2 regions of the Asaia sp. As-1742 genome follow, and region 2 is predicted to be linked to the other one. Evidence: riboswitches for the same ligand, from Rfam matches in the RefSeq annotation. Region 2 holds a riboswitch; the other holds the start of a gene.
The links. A riboswitch is a leader RNA that binds a small molecule or an ion and turns the genes downstream of it on or off. The one in region 2 is predicted to bind S-adenosylmethionine.
Positions count from the first base shown of each region.

Region 1: linked by a shared signal. The riboswitch ahead of metZ (O-succinylhomoserine sulfhydrylase) and the one ahead of F3J08_RS07935 (low specificity L-threonine aldolase) in region 2 are both predicted to bind S-adenosylmethionine.

Region 1 covers NZ_VWWA01000001.1:240,520-249,234, reverse strand. The annotation lists gene F3J08_RS01000 (NAD(P)/FAD-dependent oxidoreductase) at 132-1,367, shown strand; gene F3J08_RS00995 (2OG-Fe dioxygenase family protein) at 1,394-2,152, shown strand; gene F3J08_RS00990 (hypothetical protein) at 2,212-2,766, shown strand; tRNA gene F3J08_RS00985 (tRNA-Gly) at 2,793-2,866, opposite strand; SAM riboswitch at 2,971-3,050, shown strand; gene metZ (O-succinylhomoserine sulfhydrylase) at 3,118-4,305, shown strand; gene apaG (Co2+/Mg2+ efflux protein ApaG) at 4,342-4,815, shown strand; gene F3J08_RS00970 (ligand-binding sensor domain-containing diguanylate cyclase) at 4,775-7,657, opposite strand; gene F3J08_RS00965 (hypothetical protein) at 7,914-8,414, opposite strand.
Region 2 covers NZ_VWWA01000004.1:138,223-146,937, reverse strand. The annotation lists gene F3J08_RS07950 (D-amino acid dehydrogenase) at 1-173, opposite strand, end outside; gene alr (alanine racemase) at 170-1,315, opposite strand; gene F3J08_RS07940 (NAD(P)/FAD-dependent oxidoreductase) at 1,374-2,396, opposite strand; SAM-I-IV-variant riboswitch at 2,606-2,717, shown strand; gene F3J08_RS07935 (low specificity L-threonine aldolase) at 2,776-3,801, shown strand; gene F3J08_RS07930 (trimeric intracellular cation channel family protein) at 3,798-4,436, shown strand; gene F3J08_RS07925 (hypothetical protein) at 4,491-5,246, opposite strand; gene tsaE (tRNA (adenosine(37)-N6)-threonylcarbamoyltransferase complex ATPase subunit type 1 TsaE) at 5,452-5,886, shown strand; gene addB (double-strand break repair protein AddB) at 5,883-8,715, shown strand, end outside.

The sequences.
Region 1 (8,715 bases), on a different contig from region 2:
GACGCATCTCGCGTCTGGACGACCGCGTTGATTGCTCCCACATTATGGGTTGAGAGCGAGACGCGCTCACAACAAGAGCAATCATATCAGTGTCGTAATTCCTGCCCGGACGACACTGCGGAGGAAACTTCATGGCTAATGGATTTCGCGTGGTCATCATCGGCGGCGGTGTTGCCGGGATGGAAACAGCGATGACCCTCGGTCGCGGCCGCCATCGCAACATCGAAACCACGCTGATCGACAAGGGCGCCGTCCATTACTGGAAACCCATGCTGCACGAATTTGCAGCGGGTACGGGTGAGGAAACGCGGGATTGTACGACCTTTGTGGAGGCCAGCCGCCGTTTCGGCTTCCGCTTCATCCAGAGTTCGCTGAGCAGCGTTGACCGTGAGAAGCACGAGATACGCCTCGCGAATGACGAGATCGTCCCCTACGACATGCTGGTGGTCTCGCTTGGCTCGCGCTCGAATGATTTCGGTATCACGGGCGTTATGGCCAATTGCACCTTTATCGATTCACTGCCGGATGCAAGCTCGTTCCATGAGAAATTCCGGGCAGCTTTCCGTGATGCAGCGGCCAGCAACCGCAAGCTGGAGGTCGGTATTGTCGGCGGTGGCGCAACCGGCACGCAGCTCGCCGCCGAATTGTGCAGCGCCATCGATCTCGCTCCCGGTTATGGCAAGGACGCAAGACGCAACGTGTTACGCCTCTCCCTGATCGAGACAGGCAAGCGTATTCTCCCTGCCTTCCCCGAGCGCGTTTCGAACGATGCGCGCAAGCAGCTTGAGGCTCTGGGCGTGTCCGTTCTGACCGAGGCCATGGTGACGTCAGTGGATGAGGAAGGGTTTCACCTCAAGGACGGGCGCGTCATCCCGGCCTCGCTGCGTGTATGGGCTGCCGGTGTACGCGCCAGTGCTGCAACCGAACTGTTCGAGGGACTGGAAATTGCCCGTGGCGGCCAGCTTGTCGTGAACCATCACATGCAGTCCACGAGCGATACGTCAATTTTTGCTCTCGGCGACTGCGCGCGTATCAACGACGCCCCGCTTCCCGCCACAGCCCAGGTTGCCCGCCAGCAGGGCATCTATCTTGGCCGCGCCATACCGGTCATTGCTCAGGGCCGCGAGCCCTCGACATTTGTTTACCGCGACCGTGGTGCGGTCGTGTCTCTGGGAGACTATAACGGGTGGGGCATGGTTGGTGCCTCGACGAGTTTTGGTGGCGGCTTCCTGCGTGGCCTCGCCCCGAGATGGCTTCATGATCTGATCTTCCGTCAGCATCAGATTGGCGTCATGGGTCTGGCCCGCGGGACGGCTGCCTTCCTCAAGGCTCATCTGAACCCGACCCGCCCTCGTCTGGACCAGTAACACCCGATCAACGGTAGTCTCGATTCATGCCCCTGCAACGGTCACAGTCCCTCCCCCCCGCCGAGGCGCAACGCCTTGATGATATGGTCGCCACGCTGCAGGCGCGTGGCTTTGCCTTCGAGCGTGGGCCCGACATGCGCTCCTTCCTTAAATCTTTCGGTTTCGAGGACTGGGAGCGCTTCGCCGAAAGCTGGAACCGGCTGGGGCTCGACCGGTACATGGCGGATGGCGGGCGCTATCGTAAGCGGCGTTATGCCACCTATGCCCTGGCGGGTGGGCGTATCGACCGCAAGCGTCATCAGCCCCACTATCAAAGCCGCGATTACAACCTGCTCAATGGCGGCATCGAACGCTGGTTTGGCCCGATAGAGGATGCCATTGCCTCGCATCCGGTCATGCTTTCCATTCTCAATGCCGCCCATCTTCTGGCATTGCGTATGACGCCGGCCTCAACCCAACCCGATAGCTGGCACGCGGAAGTGCATCAGTTCCGTATCGAGGCTCAGGCTGGCAGCCAGGGCCGCCCCACGCCGGAGGGAATGCATCGTGATGGTGTGGACTGGGTTTTCGTTCTGATGGTCAGTCGCGAAAATGTCGCTTCCGGCGTCACGACGATCCACGACGATCACCGTCAGGAAGTCGGTTCGTTCACGCTCGAGTCCCCCCTCGACACGGCTCTCGTCGATGACCATCGTGTGTACCACGGGGTCACCCCCGTCGAGCCAATCGACCCCGCCCGTCCGGCCTATCGCGATGTACTGGTCGTCACGCTCAGACATGCGTAATAAACCGGCGTGAAAAAATGGCCCCTGCGATTCGTGCGGGCAAAATGAAAGACAATCCGATGCGTTTTCGTGTGGTATTGGCGGGTATTGCCATCACAGGCCTTATGGCAGCACCTGCCCTGGCCCGGACGCATCAAAAGTCGGCCCCATCAGGCAATGGGCCGCATCCCGTCATTCTCACGGCGCAGCCTGGTACCAATCTCGATCAGGAGGCCCGCCAACTGAGCGCGGGCGATCTGGCGGATGCCGCCAAACATGATGATCAGCCTGTCGTTCTGGTTGCCTCGGCACCACTCTCGACAGACCGGGGCGACATGGCACTTTTCGTGCAACTGCAATCCGCCCGTCTTTGCGGTTCGGCGGGCTGTTCGACTTCGGTCTATCTGCGTCACAAGGGTGGCTGGAAGCTTGTGCTCGACTCGGTAAGCGGGGCCATATCTGTCCTGTCGAGCCGTCACAACGGCATGCATGATCTGCTGATCGACAAGAATGATCGCTGGACCTGGAATGGAACAGCCTATCAGGACGGTGCGCCCGTCACGGCGCCGGCACCGCAAAAGACAGACAAAGACAAGGGTGAGGAGACCCCGAAGAAGAAGCTTCTTCGCGGGTAGTCTCAGCACCGAATTTTTCGGGAAATTGGAGCGGGTGAAGGGAATCGAACCCTCGTATGCAGCTTGGGAAGCTGCCGTTCTACCATTGAACTACACCCGCAACGGTGCCCCTTCTATCCCAGTCGCTTGCGCGATGCAATCATCCCACTGCCGGTTGACGACCGACACAGCCTTTGCGCATAGTCACTACCGTGGTGCCGCACGCGGCAGAACCCTCGCGATTTGAACGGCCGGATTGCGGCGAGGCTAAACAACAGCGCTAAAGAGGCCCGGAACCAGTTTGGTTCCAGGTTTTCCACGGCCAGAATCGCACCCTACGGATCACGGTGCATTTTGGAGCGTCTCCCTCCCATGACTCAAAATAATTTCGGCCCCTCGACACGTCTGTTGCATGAGGATGTCAGCCGTACCGAACATGGCGAAACCAGCGAAGCCATCTTCCTCACCTCGGGGTTTGTCTATGACAGCGCCGAGCAGGCAGCCGCCACATTCACCGGCGACGTCACCCATTATCAGTATTCCCGCTTCGGTAATCCCACGACCGATGCCCTCCAGTCACGCCTCGCCCTGCTGGAAGGAGCCGAGGCCTGCATCGTGACAGCCAGTGGCATGGGGGCAGTCTCATCTGCCCTGCTGTCCCATCTGAAACAGGGCGACCGTGTGGTTGCGTCCCGCGCCCTGTTCGGCTCATGCTACTGGATCGTGACCAATCTGCTGCCGCGCTACGGCATCGAGACTGTTCTCGTCGATGGTGATGACTGGGCCGGGTGGGAGGCAGCGCTTTCACAGCCAACCGGTGCCGTGCTGATCGAAAGCCCCTCGAATCCGATGCTCGACGTGCTGGACATCGAACGCATTGCCGATCTCGCACACAAGGCCGGCGCCCTGCTGATGGTCGATAACGTGTTTGCCTCACCGGTCGGGCAGAAGCCTCTGGCCCTTGGGGCTGACGTGGTTCTGTATTCCTGCACAAAGCATATCGATGGGCAAGGCCGCGTTCTTGGTGGCGCTGTTCTGGGCCGCAAGCAGTGGATTGAGGAAGTCCTGCAGCCCTTCACCCGTAATACGGGCAACGCCCTTTCACCGTTCAATGCGTGGGTTCTGCTCAAGGGGCTTGAAACGCTTCCGCTACGCGTCAACGCCATGGCCCACAATGCCAGCGAAGTGGCAAATTTCCTCGAGAACCAGCCGGGTATCGCCCGTGTTGCGTATCCTGGCCTTGCCTCTCACCCCCAGCGCGCCCTGGTTGAAAAGCAGATGCTCAATGGTGGCTCACTGGTCGCTTTTGAAGTCGAGGGCGGCCGTGAGGCAGCGTTCCGCTTTCTCAATGCGTTCAGGCTGATTGCGATCTCAAACAATCTGGGGGATGCACGGTCTCTCGCCACCCATCCCGCCACGACGACTCACTCCAAGGTCGATGCAGCCGAGCGAGCCAAACTCGGGATTACGGATGGCGCCATCCGTCTTTCGGTAGGGCTTGAAGATGCCCGCGACCTGATTGCAGATCTTCAGCGAGGGCTTGCTGCGCTCAAAGCCTGATTGCTTTCCGGCGCTTCATCGGCCTACAAGGCGGGCATGTCGCAAAAGCCTGCCCCTCCCCGCCTCGTGGCCGACCCTGAAGCGAGCCTTGCCGAAGCCATTGAAGCTGCGCCTCGCTACGAGGCCACAACCCAGGGGGTGAGCGTCTCAGTGCGCACTTTCTGGCTTGAGGACCAATCCCAGCCGGAAGACCATCATTTTGCCTGGGCCTATCATATCCGGATCGAGAATGGCGGCAGCGAGACGATCCAGCTCCTGACCAGGTTCTGGGAAATCACAGACGGACGCGGAAAGACCGACCATATTCATGGCGATGGCGTGATCGGCGAGCAGCCCATTCTTATCGCACAGGAAGTTTTTGAATACACATCGGGCGTGGCCCTGCCCACAGCGTGTGGCTTCATGCGCGGAATGTACCACATGATCGTGCCCGCCACGGGTGAACGCTTCGAGGTCACCATTCCTGCTTTCAGTCTTGATAGTCCTCATCGTCTTGGTCTTGTTCACTGACAACAAGACGTCCCCGCCCTTCGAGTTTGGCACGATAAAGAGCCTGATCGGCCCGCTCGAGGGCTTCCATCCAGATCTCACGAGGGGTTTCGATTTCAGGCACGCTACGTGCCAGTCCGGCGCTGCATCCGATAGCCAACGCACCAACCTTGGTCTCGAAAGGCTCGTTGCTTAGTCCGGCAAGCAACGCCTCAACGCGACGAAACGATGTTGGCATATCGCCCTGGATGACAATCAAAAATTCTTCGCCGCCGTATCGTCCGATAATCTCTTCGGGCTGCTTGTCACGCAGAAGGCGAGCGCCGATCTCAGCCAGTATCTCATCGCCTATCGTATGCCCGAACGTGTCGTTGATCGACTTGAAGTAGTCGACGTCGAACAATGCGAGAGTCAATGAGCGATGTTCGCCCTCGAAATCGGGCTGTCCCAGTCGCTCGAGCAGTCGCAATACGCTCGCCTCTGCTGTACGACGGTTCATGAGTCGTGTCAGTCCGTCCTGTCTCGCCTGCTGCTCCAAGGCAGCCTGCGCAGCACGCATCTCGACCGTACGTTCGTTGACCAGCGCCTCCAGGCGCCTCTGCCGCTTAAGCAGGTAGCGAAACCGGACACGGTTCAGGACGTACGGGAGTATCACGACCGCAGCGATATACAGAACGATCAACGGCCATGCCATCCACCAGGGGCGCTGCATTCTGATAAGCAGCACGATCGGCCGGGAGACGATATTCCTGTTATCGTTGATCGCCTGAACGATCAGGCGCGAATGACCTGGCGGAACGAAGTTGTAGCGTATCTCTCCGGTTGTTGACGTGATCCAGTCCTGGTCCACTCCCTCAAGGCGGTATCTGAAATAGGTCGTCGAGGCGAGCGCCGTATTGAGGGTCCCAAGGGTGACTACCAAGGGATCACGCGTGAATGGCACAGCATGCTCGGGAAGCACCTGCTCTCCAAGTCTGGCCTCGATAAAGACTGGTTTGAGATCGGTCGGCTCAAAAAAATGATCAGGATGCATCAGATGCGAAACACCACGCGTCGTGGTGACCCAGATCGAACCGTCCGTATCCTCGGTCAAGCCTTGCTGGTTGATGTTGGCTGAAATCAACCCATCATCACGCGTCAATCGTAACCACTGCCGCCCGTCAAAGACCGCGAGACCATTTTCGGTACCGACCCATAGCCGCTTGTGATGGTCCCAGAGCAGGCTGAAGATGATCTGCGACCCTGTGCACTGGGCACCAATCTGCCTCGTATTGCCAATACGGTTACCATCGAGATGAATATGCACGAGCCCGGCACGGGCACGCAGCCCCCCTACCCACAGATCATCGTGGGAGGTGAATATCATCGTCAATGGCGAGAAATCGCGCCCATTAGCCCAATGCGTCAAGACAGGAGACCATCGCCCTGTGTCCGTGCGACGGTAAAGCGCGTTCCCTATGATGGCCCAGGGTGTGCCATCATCTCGCAACGTTATGGCACTGGCCGATCTGTTGAGCGGCCTTCCCGCTTCATCTACCGCGATATCCGGCGCTGCCACGGCATTCTGCGGCACTTCGAGCAACCCCTCGTCCGAGGCGATCCAGAGCTTGTCGTCGCGTATCGACGCGACCAGACCAAGTATCCTCCTGATTGGCAGTTTCTGATTGCAGATCAGATGCTCTGCCTGGAAGAGACAGTGCAGGAGGTCACGGTCATCTACGGGCAACCAGTATCCAGACTTTCCGTCCGGCAGCCCGAAGAAGAAATTTCCGTCTCTCAGACGTTCGCCGATCTCGTTATGCCGGAATTCATAAAGTCCATGATCCGTGAGAAGCAGTTTTTCATCCGCAAGAGGTAATACTGACCAGACAGAGCGAATACTTTCCGGCTCGAGGTTTTCCCACGTACTCCACCCGATCAGCTTGGTGAGCTCGACCGAATCCTGCACTGTCCAAAGCTGACGGTCGCGATCAATATAGGCGAAGTGGATGTCCTGTTCCCGGCCCAGGGCGTGATTGAGTACATTCCAGTACTGTCCATTGAAGTAGCGCAGCCGGGTACCGTCAAAAAATACGGTCGCGTCACCCGTCTCAACAGCAAATGTCGGATGTTCGACAATACTCTGTCGATCGACCGCCCAATCGACAGGCACTTTTTCTATGTGGCCATTCTGATGCGGGAGGAGCAGATTATCAGTCTGAAGCGCGTAAAAGCTGGAGTCAGATTGTGTGAACGGCGAGTCTGATATTTCCGCGTCCCAAGGCAGCTTGATCACGCGCAGACCGCTGAGATCGTGCAGGACTACGCTTCCAGGCTCGCGCAGGAAAACGGCTTCCCCGATCTGATAGATAAGTGTCCTTGGATTAGCGACGAGCGGTTGTGCAGGGCACGACAGCCTATCGTCTCGCGGGGCGTCACAGAGATAGACACCGTGACCACCCACGACGACCAGACGCCCATGGTCGATCAGGATGTTGCTTACCAGCCCGACATGGCCAAGCTCTACCCTTCTGAATTGCAGCAGGAGTGGCGATACACGTTCGGTTGTCTGGCGCTGCGAGATGGCAAGTGTGCCACGCTTCAGGACGAGGACCCGACCATCGGGCAGAAACCTTACGCCATCGGCATGGCTGGGTTGGCCAGGTCCATCCTGAACGTGGATCCTGTAAAAGCGTCGTCCGGAAAAGAAATAGAGTGCTCTCTGGGTAAGTAAATACAGATAGCCCTGCTTGTCCTGAGCAAGACCGTATATATACGAACTATCCACGCCATCGCGTTGCGTGAAACTCTGCATCGCAAGGTCTGCATTACCTGCCCTGGCCTGGCCAATGAACCATGCAGGCAGAAGCAATGCGACCAGCATGATGCCTCGCGCGATGCGCCGAACATGACAAAAAAGGGCCGATGCGGGATGCATCGTACCCTCTTCGATCTTGCTGATGAACGGGACGGATATCAGGATTTTTTCCCCAACGCGTGACTGCGCTTTCACTCAATACTCTAAGATAACTACCGCATCACGTCGTTAAAAACTCGCGACATCATATATAACGTATAAGCCACAGCTTAAGATCGATACATTTGTCCCATTCTTCGTCAGGCTGACAGTGGAGACCGGCTCAGGCTACGCTCTGACGGTTCTCGACAACGCAGGCACTCGGCTGCAGGCAAGGATCCCACTTCTGACCAGCAGGCGGACGCGGGCCAGCATAGGCAACGTCTTGACGGTTCTCGACAACGCAGGCACCCGGCTGCAGGCAAGGATCCCACTTCTGACCAGCAGGCGGACGCGGGCCAGCATAGGCAACGTCCTGACGGTTCTCGACAACGCAAGCGCCCGGCTGCAGGCACGGATCCCACTTCTGACCGGCAGGCGGACGCGGGCCAGCATAGGCAACGTCCTGACGGTTCTCGACAATGCAAGCGCCCGGCTGCAGGCACGGATCCCACTTCTGACCAGCAGGCGGACGCGGGCCAGCATAGGCAACATCAGATACATCCGACAGGACGTGGGCAGGTTCGCCAGGCAGCGAAGCCGAGGCCGCAACCCCCAAACCCAGGACCGAACCCGCAAACGCAAGTACTGACAGAGACCTTGATGCTGTGATGAGAATAGACATGAGACCAATCCATTTACATACAAAAGCTTTATTGCTTGAGCAGACAATGGTCTCTTTCCTGACGAACGTCTCGCGTAGTTATGGAATGATTTAGAGGTAGAGTTATATCATAAAAGAATAATTTGTATTTATGTCTATTTATTGTTGATTTATAGTTCACTTATACTGTATGCGATCAAGTCAACAATAGAGGCTCGTCCATCCCTTCCTTTCGGTTAAATTAACATAAATCGTGGTTACTTTTTTCTCTGTTATTAGAATTAGGCGGCTATTTGCTTTTTCTTTGACATGGGACCGCCCT
Region 2 (8,715 bases):
GGCATGGCCCAGGGCGTGGAATAGCCGGGGGAGACCTGACCGGCATTGGCGAAAGAGGTTTCGAGCCCGACGCCCGGCTGGCGGTCGATGACCTCGACCTCATGACCCTGCTCGGCAAGATACCAGGCTGTGGTGACGCCGATGACACCGGCGCCCATGACGATGATCTTCATTGTGAACTCTCGATATATTCACGATGGAAGCGCTTCCCGAGTCCGGTCAGCAACTCATATCCGATCGTATCCAGTGCCGCGGCCAGTTCGTCCAGCGGACGATGGGGGCCGATCAGCTCGAAACCGGTGCCGGGGGGCAGGGGGCTGTCTCCCAGCGCGGTCAGATCCAGCGCCATGCAGTCCATCGAAATCCGCCCCACGATGGGCAACAGGATATCAGGGCTGTCAGGCAGAACGGCGCTGGCAAGGCCACCGCCGCGTCTGTGGAAACCATCGGCATAGCCGACGGAAAGGGTTGCGATACGCGTGGGCTTTGTCGCGATGAAACGCGCGCTGTAGCCTACCGCCACATCCGGGGCGATCCAGCGATCCTGCACCATGCCGGCCAGCAGGGTGACAACCGGATGCATGGGATTGGCGCGATCCGGGGTCGGGTTGCCGCCATAAAGTGCATAACCCGGCCGGACCAGATCATGATGGAAGGCTTCCCCCAGGAAAATACCGCTCGACGCTGCAAGACTGGCAGGCAGGGCCGGGAGCTTGCGGCGCAGGGCCTCGAATTGCAGGCGCTGTCCCTCATTGCGCGGCGAATGGTATTCATCCGCGCAGGCCAGATGGCTCATGATGTAATCAATGGCCAGATCGGCAAGGGTGTTTTCAGCAATGAGCGTATCGATATCGGCCTCGGACAGACCGAAGCGCGACATGCCGCTGTCGAGCTGAAGCAGACAGGGGGAGCGCACGCCCGTATCACGGCACAGTGCGGCCCAGCGGCGCACATGGACGAGGCTGTTCAGAACCGGTGTGAGCCCTTTGTCCTGCAAAAGCGCCTCGCTGCCCGGAGCCGGGCCATTGAGGATACAGATGACAGCATCGGCCGCCAGAATGGGGCGCAGCTCCAGCCCCTCCTCAACGGTGGCAACAAAGAACCGGCGGCATCCGGCGCGATAGAGGGCAGGGGCGACACGCGTCACACCCAGCCCGTAGGCATCCGCCTTCACCGCGGCCCCGACGGCGACATCGGGTCCCACACGGGATTTCAGCAGCTGGTAATTCTGCTTGATGGCGTCGAGGTCGATACGAAGCCATCCACCGGCACGTCTGACTGCGTCGGTTTGCGCCTCGTCTGGCTGGGTTGTCATCAGGGTTCGCGTCTTTCGATCATTTCGGGATCATACTAAACCGGGGCCCTGTCACGGCTCAAGACCCTGACGGCACACCCTTACTTGTGGAATATTCAAAGTGAAGCGCCTGATCGGGGTGGACGATGGGGTGAATGGCATGGGCTGCCATGGCTCCCTCGCTGAACCCCTGCAGGATCAGCTTCAGCTTGCCGGGATAGGTGGCGATGTCACCAATGGCAAAAACGCCGGGCAGGCTGGTTTCCATGCTGGAGGGCGTGACGGGAATCGTGCTGCGCACGGTATCGATATTCCAGGTGGCAATCGGGCCGAGATCGGTCGAGAGACCATAGAAAGGCAGCAGCGTATCGGCTTCGATGCGACGGGTCTGGCCCTCGAGATCGATCACATCGACCGCGGTAAGGGCGCCATTCTCGCCCTGCAATGCGTGAAGCTGATAGGGCACGACTTTTTCGATACGCCCTTCGGCCACACGGGCTTCGATCTGGGAGAGGGTTTCGGGCGCACCACGGAAGCGGTCGCGGCGATGAAGCAGATAGATCTTTTCTGCAATGTCGGAGAGCGACAGCGCCCAGTCGAGGGCGGAATCGCCACCGCCTGCCACCACAATGCGCTTGCCTGCAAAATCGGCGCGCTTGCGCACGTAATACTGAACAGCGCCACTCGCCTCATAGGCATCGAGACCATCGAGCGGCGGCCGATTCGGGCCGAACGCGCCTGCTCCTGCCGCGATGATCACGGCGCGCGCCGTCACCACATTGCTCTTGTCTGTCTCGAGCGTGAAGGCGCCGCGCTGGCCCGACAGCTTTTCCACGCGCTGGCCCAGAAGGCGGGGCACATCGAAGGGGGCGATCTGGGCATCGAGCGCGGCAATTAGGGCACCGCCTTCAATCGAGGGGTGCGCCGGAATGTCATAGATCGGCTTTTCAGGATACAGCGCCGCGCATTGGCCACCAATCTCGCTCAACGCGTCAATCAGGACACAGGAAAGTTTGAGCATGCTGCACTCGAACGCGGCAAAAAGCGCGGTCGGCCCTGCACCGATAATGGCTACATCGATGTCGAGAGGGGTCTGGCCCATGTCAGCTGTCATCCATATCTGTCCGGCCTGTTGGCCCGGTCATGCTTCGCAACGAGGCTGAAAGAAACCACATTCTTTCCTGCGATGCACCCCCCTCACATGGCTTCTGTGCCTGTTGGGTCGTGTCACTCTGTTTGCAGGCGGTTGTCGGCTGATAGACGGCCGAAGAGGCTCACCCTTGCCGTGGCGCTGGGGCTTTGATACGAGAGACCCAGCATCAAGAGCCGGTATCGTTTCACCGGCGCCAACCTGCTCCCGGGCAAGGTGGTATCTCCGGGCAACCGGAGAGATGTGGCCGCTCCGGCAATCTCGGGACACGCCACACCCTCCTTGCCGCAAGCCCATACTGCTTTTTCAGAAGCGCAAGGATTTCCAGCCTGTGGCCCAGCAATTTGCCAGTGACAATTATGCCGGTATCTGCCCCGAAGTATGGGACATCATGCATCAGGCCAATAAAGGCTCCGTTCCGGCCTATGGCGATGATGAATGGACCAGCCGCGCCGCTGACAGCTTTCGTGCACTGTTCGAGACACGCTGCGAGGTGTTCTTTGCCTTCAACGGCACGGCGGCCAATTCACTCGCGCTGGCGGCGCTCTGCCAGTCCTATAACAGTGTGATCTGCTCGTCTTTCGCCCATGTCGAAACCGATGAGTGTGGAGCCCCCGAGTTCTTCTCCAATGGCTCCAAGCTGCTGGTGGCGCGGACCGATCATGCCAAGCTTTTCCCCGAGGATATCCGTGCGCTGGCAACCTGTCGCAGCGATATCCATTACCCCAAGCCCAAGGTGGTGACGATCACCCAGCCAACCGAGACGGGCGAGGTCTATTCCCTGGCCGAGATACGCGCCATTTCAGAAACCTGCCGCGAGCTCGGCCTGCGTCTGCATATGGATGGCGCACGCTTTGCCAATGCCTGTGCGGCACTGGGCTGCACCCCTGCCGAAATGACATGGCAGGCCGGTGTGGATGTATTGTGTTTCGGTGGCACCAAGAACGGCATGGGGGTAGGCGAGGCCATTCTGTTTTTCGACTCAGCCCTTGCCGAAGGCTTTGACTATCGCTGCAAGCAGGCCGGGCAACTGGCCTCGAAAATGCGCTTTATTTCCGCGCCCTGGATCGGTCTGCTCGAAAGCGGGGCCTGGCTGCAAAATGGCGCGCATGGCAATAGCTGCGCCCGCGCCCTGGCCTCGCGTATCGAGGCACTTCCGGGCTTGTCGCTCATGTTTCCCGTGCAGGCCAATGCGGTGTTTCTCAAGGCGCCAGAGGCTGTGCTGGAGGGGCTGCGCGAGCGGGGCTGGCGTTTCTACACCTTCATCGGCGGGGGCGCGCGTTTCATGTTTGCATGGGATGCCGATCCGGCCCGTGTGACGCAGCTGGCTGATGACATCGAGGCCCTTGCCGCGTGAGCCCAGCCACACTTGCTTCCATCCATGCATTATCGGTCTCCACCCTGTCGGATCTCGATATGGCAGGGACGGCAGTTTTTGCGATCTCCGGCGCGCTCGTGGCAGCCAAGGCACGGCAGAACATCGTGACCTTTGCCTTCTTTGCGGCCATGACAGGGGTCGGTGGCGGGACGTTGCGTGACCTGCTGATTGGCGCTCCGGTGTTCTGGATGCATGCGACAGCACCTCGGGCCGTGTGCCTGGGCATCGCCTTGCTGGTCTGGTTCACGCCGCATCGCTACTGGCACGAACGGGCGATCGACTGGTTCGATGGGCTGGGGCTGGCATCCTATGCCGTTTACGGCGCCGCCAAGGCCATTGCCTATGGTATTCCCTGGCTGCCTGCTGCCATCATGGGCGTGGTGACAGCCTGTATGGGCGGCATCATACGCGATGTTCTGGCCGGACTGCCCTCGATCGTGATCCGTCCGGAATTATACGTCACCGCCGCCGCGCTGGCCGCCGGACTCTATGTTGGCCTGACCGGGATGGGTGTGCAGCCCATTCTCGCTGGCGCGGTCGCGGTCGTTTTGGGCTTTGCCCTGCGTGGTCATGCGATCCTGCACAAGGTTGATCTGCCTGCTTACCGGCGGTGAGTTCTGCTACCGTTGCAGGATGCGGGGTGGTGCCCCGCTCCTTCTGATCGTGCGTTAAAGAATCTCCCGGATCAGGTCCCCGGCCCGCTGGAGGGCTTCGTTGCTGTTAAGGCCGCTCGGGGATGACAGATGAGGCACGACGGCAAAAGGAATCTCGCCAGATTGCAGGTACACGGTCTTGTTGTGGCCATTGACAGTAAAGTCCCGCTTCTCCGGCGCAGCGGATGCGCCCAGTACGACCCGACAAAAATCATCAAGATGTGTAGTGCCCACGCCGATGAAAAGGCGTGGTTTGTGGGAGAGTATCTGCTGATGCATCAATGCAAAGCATGAGGCCCGCACGGCTGCAATATAGGCATTTTTGTCTGTATAGCCGCTGCGTGCCTGAGCCTGTTCGGACCATGTTTCGAGGGAGTGGCACTCGACGGGGAAAAGATTGGTCTGGAAATAGGGAGCTATCTTGCTTTCGAAGATTTTCTGCTTTTCCGCATAGGCCTGTGCAGACTCGACAGGTTGCCCCTCTATCGCTGAAATCAGCTTGAAGGCGTTGCGATTATAGGTCCAGTTTCGCCATTGCATGGCAACACTGTAATCCTCGATTTCCTCTGCTGAGCCACGTTGATCCGGAGATTCTCCGTATTCTATACCGCAAAGCCAGAGCGCCCGTGCATCGGCGGAACCCGGATTGCCCGGTCCACTAAAAGCGTGGTTCTGCACCAGTTCTGAAATTGCGTTATTCGCAGTCTTGTTCATTGTCGCTGTCGTTTCGATTTTTATTGGATTGGTTTCTTGCAGCTCAATTGATGCCAATCCTTATCAAGAGTCCATCATGAATGTCGCTGTGGTGCTGCAGGATAGTCTTGTCGCAATGAATGCATGGGAACGGATCCCGCCTGTCCTGATCGAGCCAGTAGAAATTCGGAAGGATCGGGGCTCGACAGCATAGTCATTTTTTGGGAGTCATCGGTTCCGCTGGCCCCTACCCATCCTGTTACCCCGGCTCTACACTGTCAGTATGAGCCAAATCGACCTCCCCGATCAGCCCGCCACCGAAGCCCTTGCTGCCCGTCTGGCAGAGTTGTCGCGGCCGGGAGATGTGATCGCGCTTCATGGTGAGATGGGTATGGGCAAGAGCGTCTTTGCCCGAGCGTTTTTGCGTGCGCTGGCGGATGATCCCTCGCTCGAGGTACCCAGCCCGACATTCTCTCTGGTGCAGATTTATGAACTGCCCAAGGCCACCGTGGCGCATTTCGACCTCTGGCGGCTGGACGGACCTGATGCCCTGTTCGAACTGGGCTGGGACGAGGTTCAGGAAGGAATCATGCTGGTGGAGTGGCCCGAGCGCGCGGGTGACGAGCTGCCGCCGCATGCTCTGCATCTGACCCTTTTGCCGGGGCCGGGAGAAACGGAGAGGCTGGCGCGGGTCACGGGGTGGGACGACCGGCTGTGACACTGGCGACGATTCCACCCGATCGCTCCTTTCTCGACGATGTGGCGCGTCGCTGGCTGGCCGGACCGGCGCAGCAGGAGGCCGATAATGCGCTGATTCTCGTACCGAGCCGACGCGCTGCCCGTAATCTCACCGAGGCGTTTTTGCGCTCTCTGGATGGCAAGGCAGCACTACTACCCCGCATCGTGCCGGTTGGTGATGTGAATGAGGAGGATCTGGCGCTTTCGGGAGCCGAGGCGTTTTCCTTCCCGCCTGCGGTGGACAAGCTGCGCCGCCTGTCGGTTCTGGCGGCACTGGTGCTTCAGGCCAGAGGCGTATTCAGCGCTGACCTGACTCTGGAGCAGGCCTGGCCGCTGGCTTCCGCCCTTGCAGAGCTGATGGATGATGCCGAGCGCGTTGGTGTCGATCTGCGCGAGCGTCTGCCCGATGCCGCCGAGCCGCGCTTTGCCGATCACTGGCATAAAACGCTGCAGTTTCTGCACATCGTTACCGACGCCTGGCCGCAATGGCTGCAGGAAACCGGGTTAGTGAACCCTGTCGCACGACAGGTGGCGGTCCTGCAGGCGCAGGCGGCGCGCTGGCGTGATGCTCCGCCTCAGGGGCCGCTTTGGGCTGTCGGATTCACCGATGGCATGTTTGCCGTCTGTGCCATCCTGCGTGCGGTGCTCGATGCGCCTCAGGGCTGTGTCATTCTGCCCGGTGTGGATCTCGATCTGCCGGAAACGCTGTGGGACACATTGCCGGAGAGCCATCCGCAATCCGGATTCCGACGTCTCGTCAGCGATCTGGGTGTTTCCCGTGAAACCATCGCGCTCTGGGACGACCTCCCGCCCAATGCGGACAAGGCCGCCGCACAGGCCCTTCAGGCACGTGCGGCCCTGACGAGCCTGTTCATGCGCCCGATGGAAGGCCTTTCGGCCTGGGGAGAAAGCACGACCCCCCTGCCACTGGCCGGCATCACGCGTGTCGATGCCGATGACCAGCAGCAGGAGGCCGCCACTCTCGCCATGATCCTGCGTCATGCGGTCGAAACTCCCGGTCGGACGGCCTCACTGGTAACACCCGACCGCGCTCTGGCGCGCCGCGTGGCAACGGAACTGCTTCGTTACGGTATTGTCGCGGATGACAGCGCAGGTGAGGCGCTGGCACTCACGCCTGCTTCCATCCTGCTGCGCCTTGTGGCTGAAGCGGCTGTTGCCAATCTGGCCCCCGTTGCCCTGCTGGCGCTGCTCAAGCATCCGCTTGTCGCGCTGGGCAGCACACCGGGCAATTGCCGTGCCACGGCGCGTCGCCTCGAGCGACTGGTGCTGCGCGGTCCTGCGCCACCACCCGGCATGGCCGGACTGCGCCTTGCGCTGCAGAAGCAGGATCAGAGCGCGGCCGAGACAGCAGACAGCCCCGATCAGGCCGAGCCACTATCGGATTTTCTGGAACGGCTTTCGGAAGCGATGTCGCCGCTTCTGGAATGTGGGGATCTTCCCTTGCCGGATCTGCTCACCTTGCTCGTTCGTGCGGCAGAGGCGCTGGCCACGACACAGGATCAGCCGGGTGAAGAGCGCCTCTGGCTTGGGGCAGAGGGCCACGCCCTGTCGCGCCATGTCGCCAGCCTGATGACTCATGGTGCCGTTCTGCCGCCGCACGGTCTGGCGGGCATGCCTGCCTTCCTGCTCGCCTCGATGGCGGGGCAGATGGTGTTTGGCCAGCGCGTGTTGCAGGGGCGCGATGGCGAAGCTCTTCACCCCCGGGTCTCGATACTGGGTGTGCTTGAGGCCCGGTTGCAGTTTGCCAATCTTGTCATTCTGGGTGGGCTCAATGAGGGGATATGGCCGCCTGCCACCGATCCCGGCCCGTGGCTCAGCCGCCCGATGCGCACGCGCGCAGGCCTGCCTTCGCCAGAACGACTGGTGGGCACGGCGGCGCATGACTTCACCACAGCGTTCCTGTCGGGTGAGGAAATTGTCCTGTCGAGCGCATCGCGACGCGATGGGGCACCTGCCGTTCCGGCACGTTGGCTTGTGCGGCTCGATGCCCTGCTTGAAGGACGGGGGCAAAACCTGCCCAGCCATCCGGCCCTTTTCTGGCAGGCCCATCTGGACCAGCCGCAAGGGGCAGCCCGTCCAGTGCCGCCGCCTGAACCGCGCCCGCCTGTGGCCCGCAGGCCAAGGCGGCTTTCGGTAACGGAAATCGATCTGTGGCTGCGTGACCCTTACGCCATCTATGCCCGTCACGTGCTGGGCCTGAGAGCCCTGCCTGCTCTGGAAGAGGCTGCGGACCGCTCGGATATCGGTGTGGTGGTGCATGACGGCATCGATGCCTGGCTGGCCGCAGGGCAAAACGGGGGCAGGGCGCTTCATGCAGCGCTGCTCAAGGCAATGGAGGGGCGAGACCTTCGGCCAGCTCTTGCAGCCTGGTGGCGCCCGCGACTGATGCGTATTGCCGATTGGGTTTGCGAGCGCGAGGCCGGGAGAGAGAAACCGTCCCGGATCAGTACGGAGCAGAAAGGCACCCTGACCCTGACGCCGCCCTATGCACCCTTCAAACTCAATGCACGCGCGGATCGGATCGAGATTGGATCGGACGGGCGGGCGACCATCATCGATTACAAGACCGGAAGCCTGCCAAAGGTGAGTGATGTGGAAGCCGGGTGGAGCTCGCAACTTGTGCTGGAAGCCGCCATGCTGCGTCTTGGTGGTTTTGCCGGTCTGCCGCCCGCCGAGACAGCCTCTCTGCTTTACTGGCGGCTGACCGGCGACCGGAATCGCGGTGAGGAACTTTCGGTACCGCGCAAACCGGAGGATCTGGCCGATCTGGTCGAGACATCCCTCGACA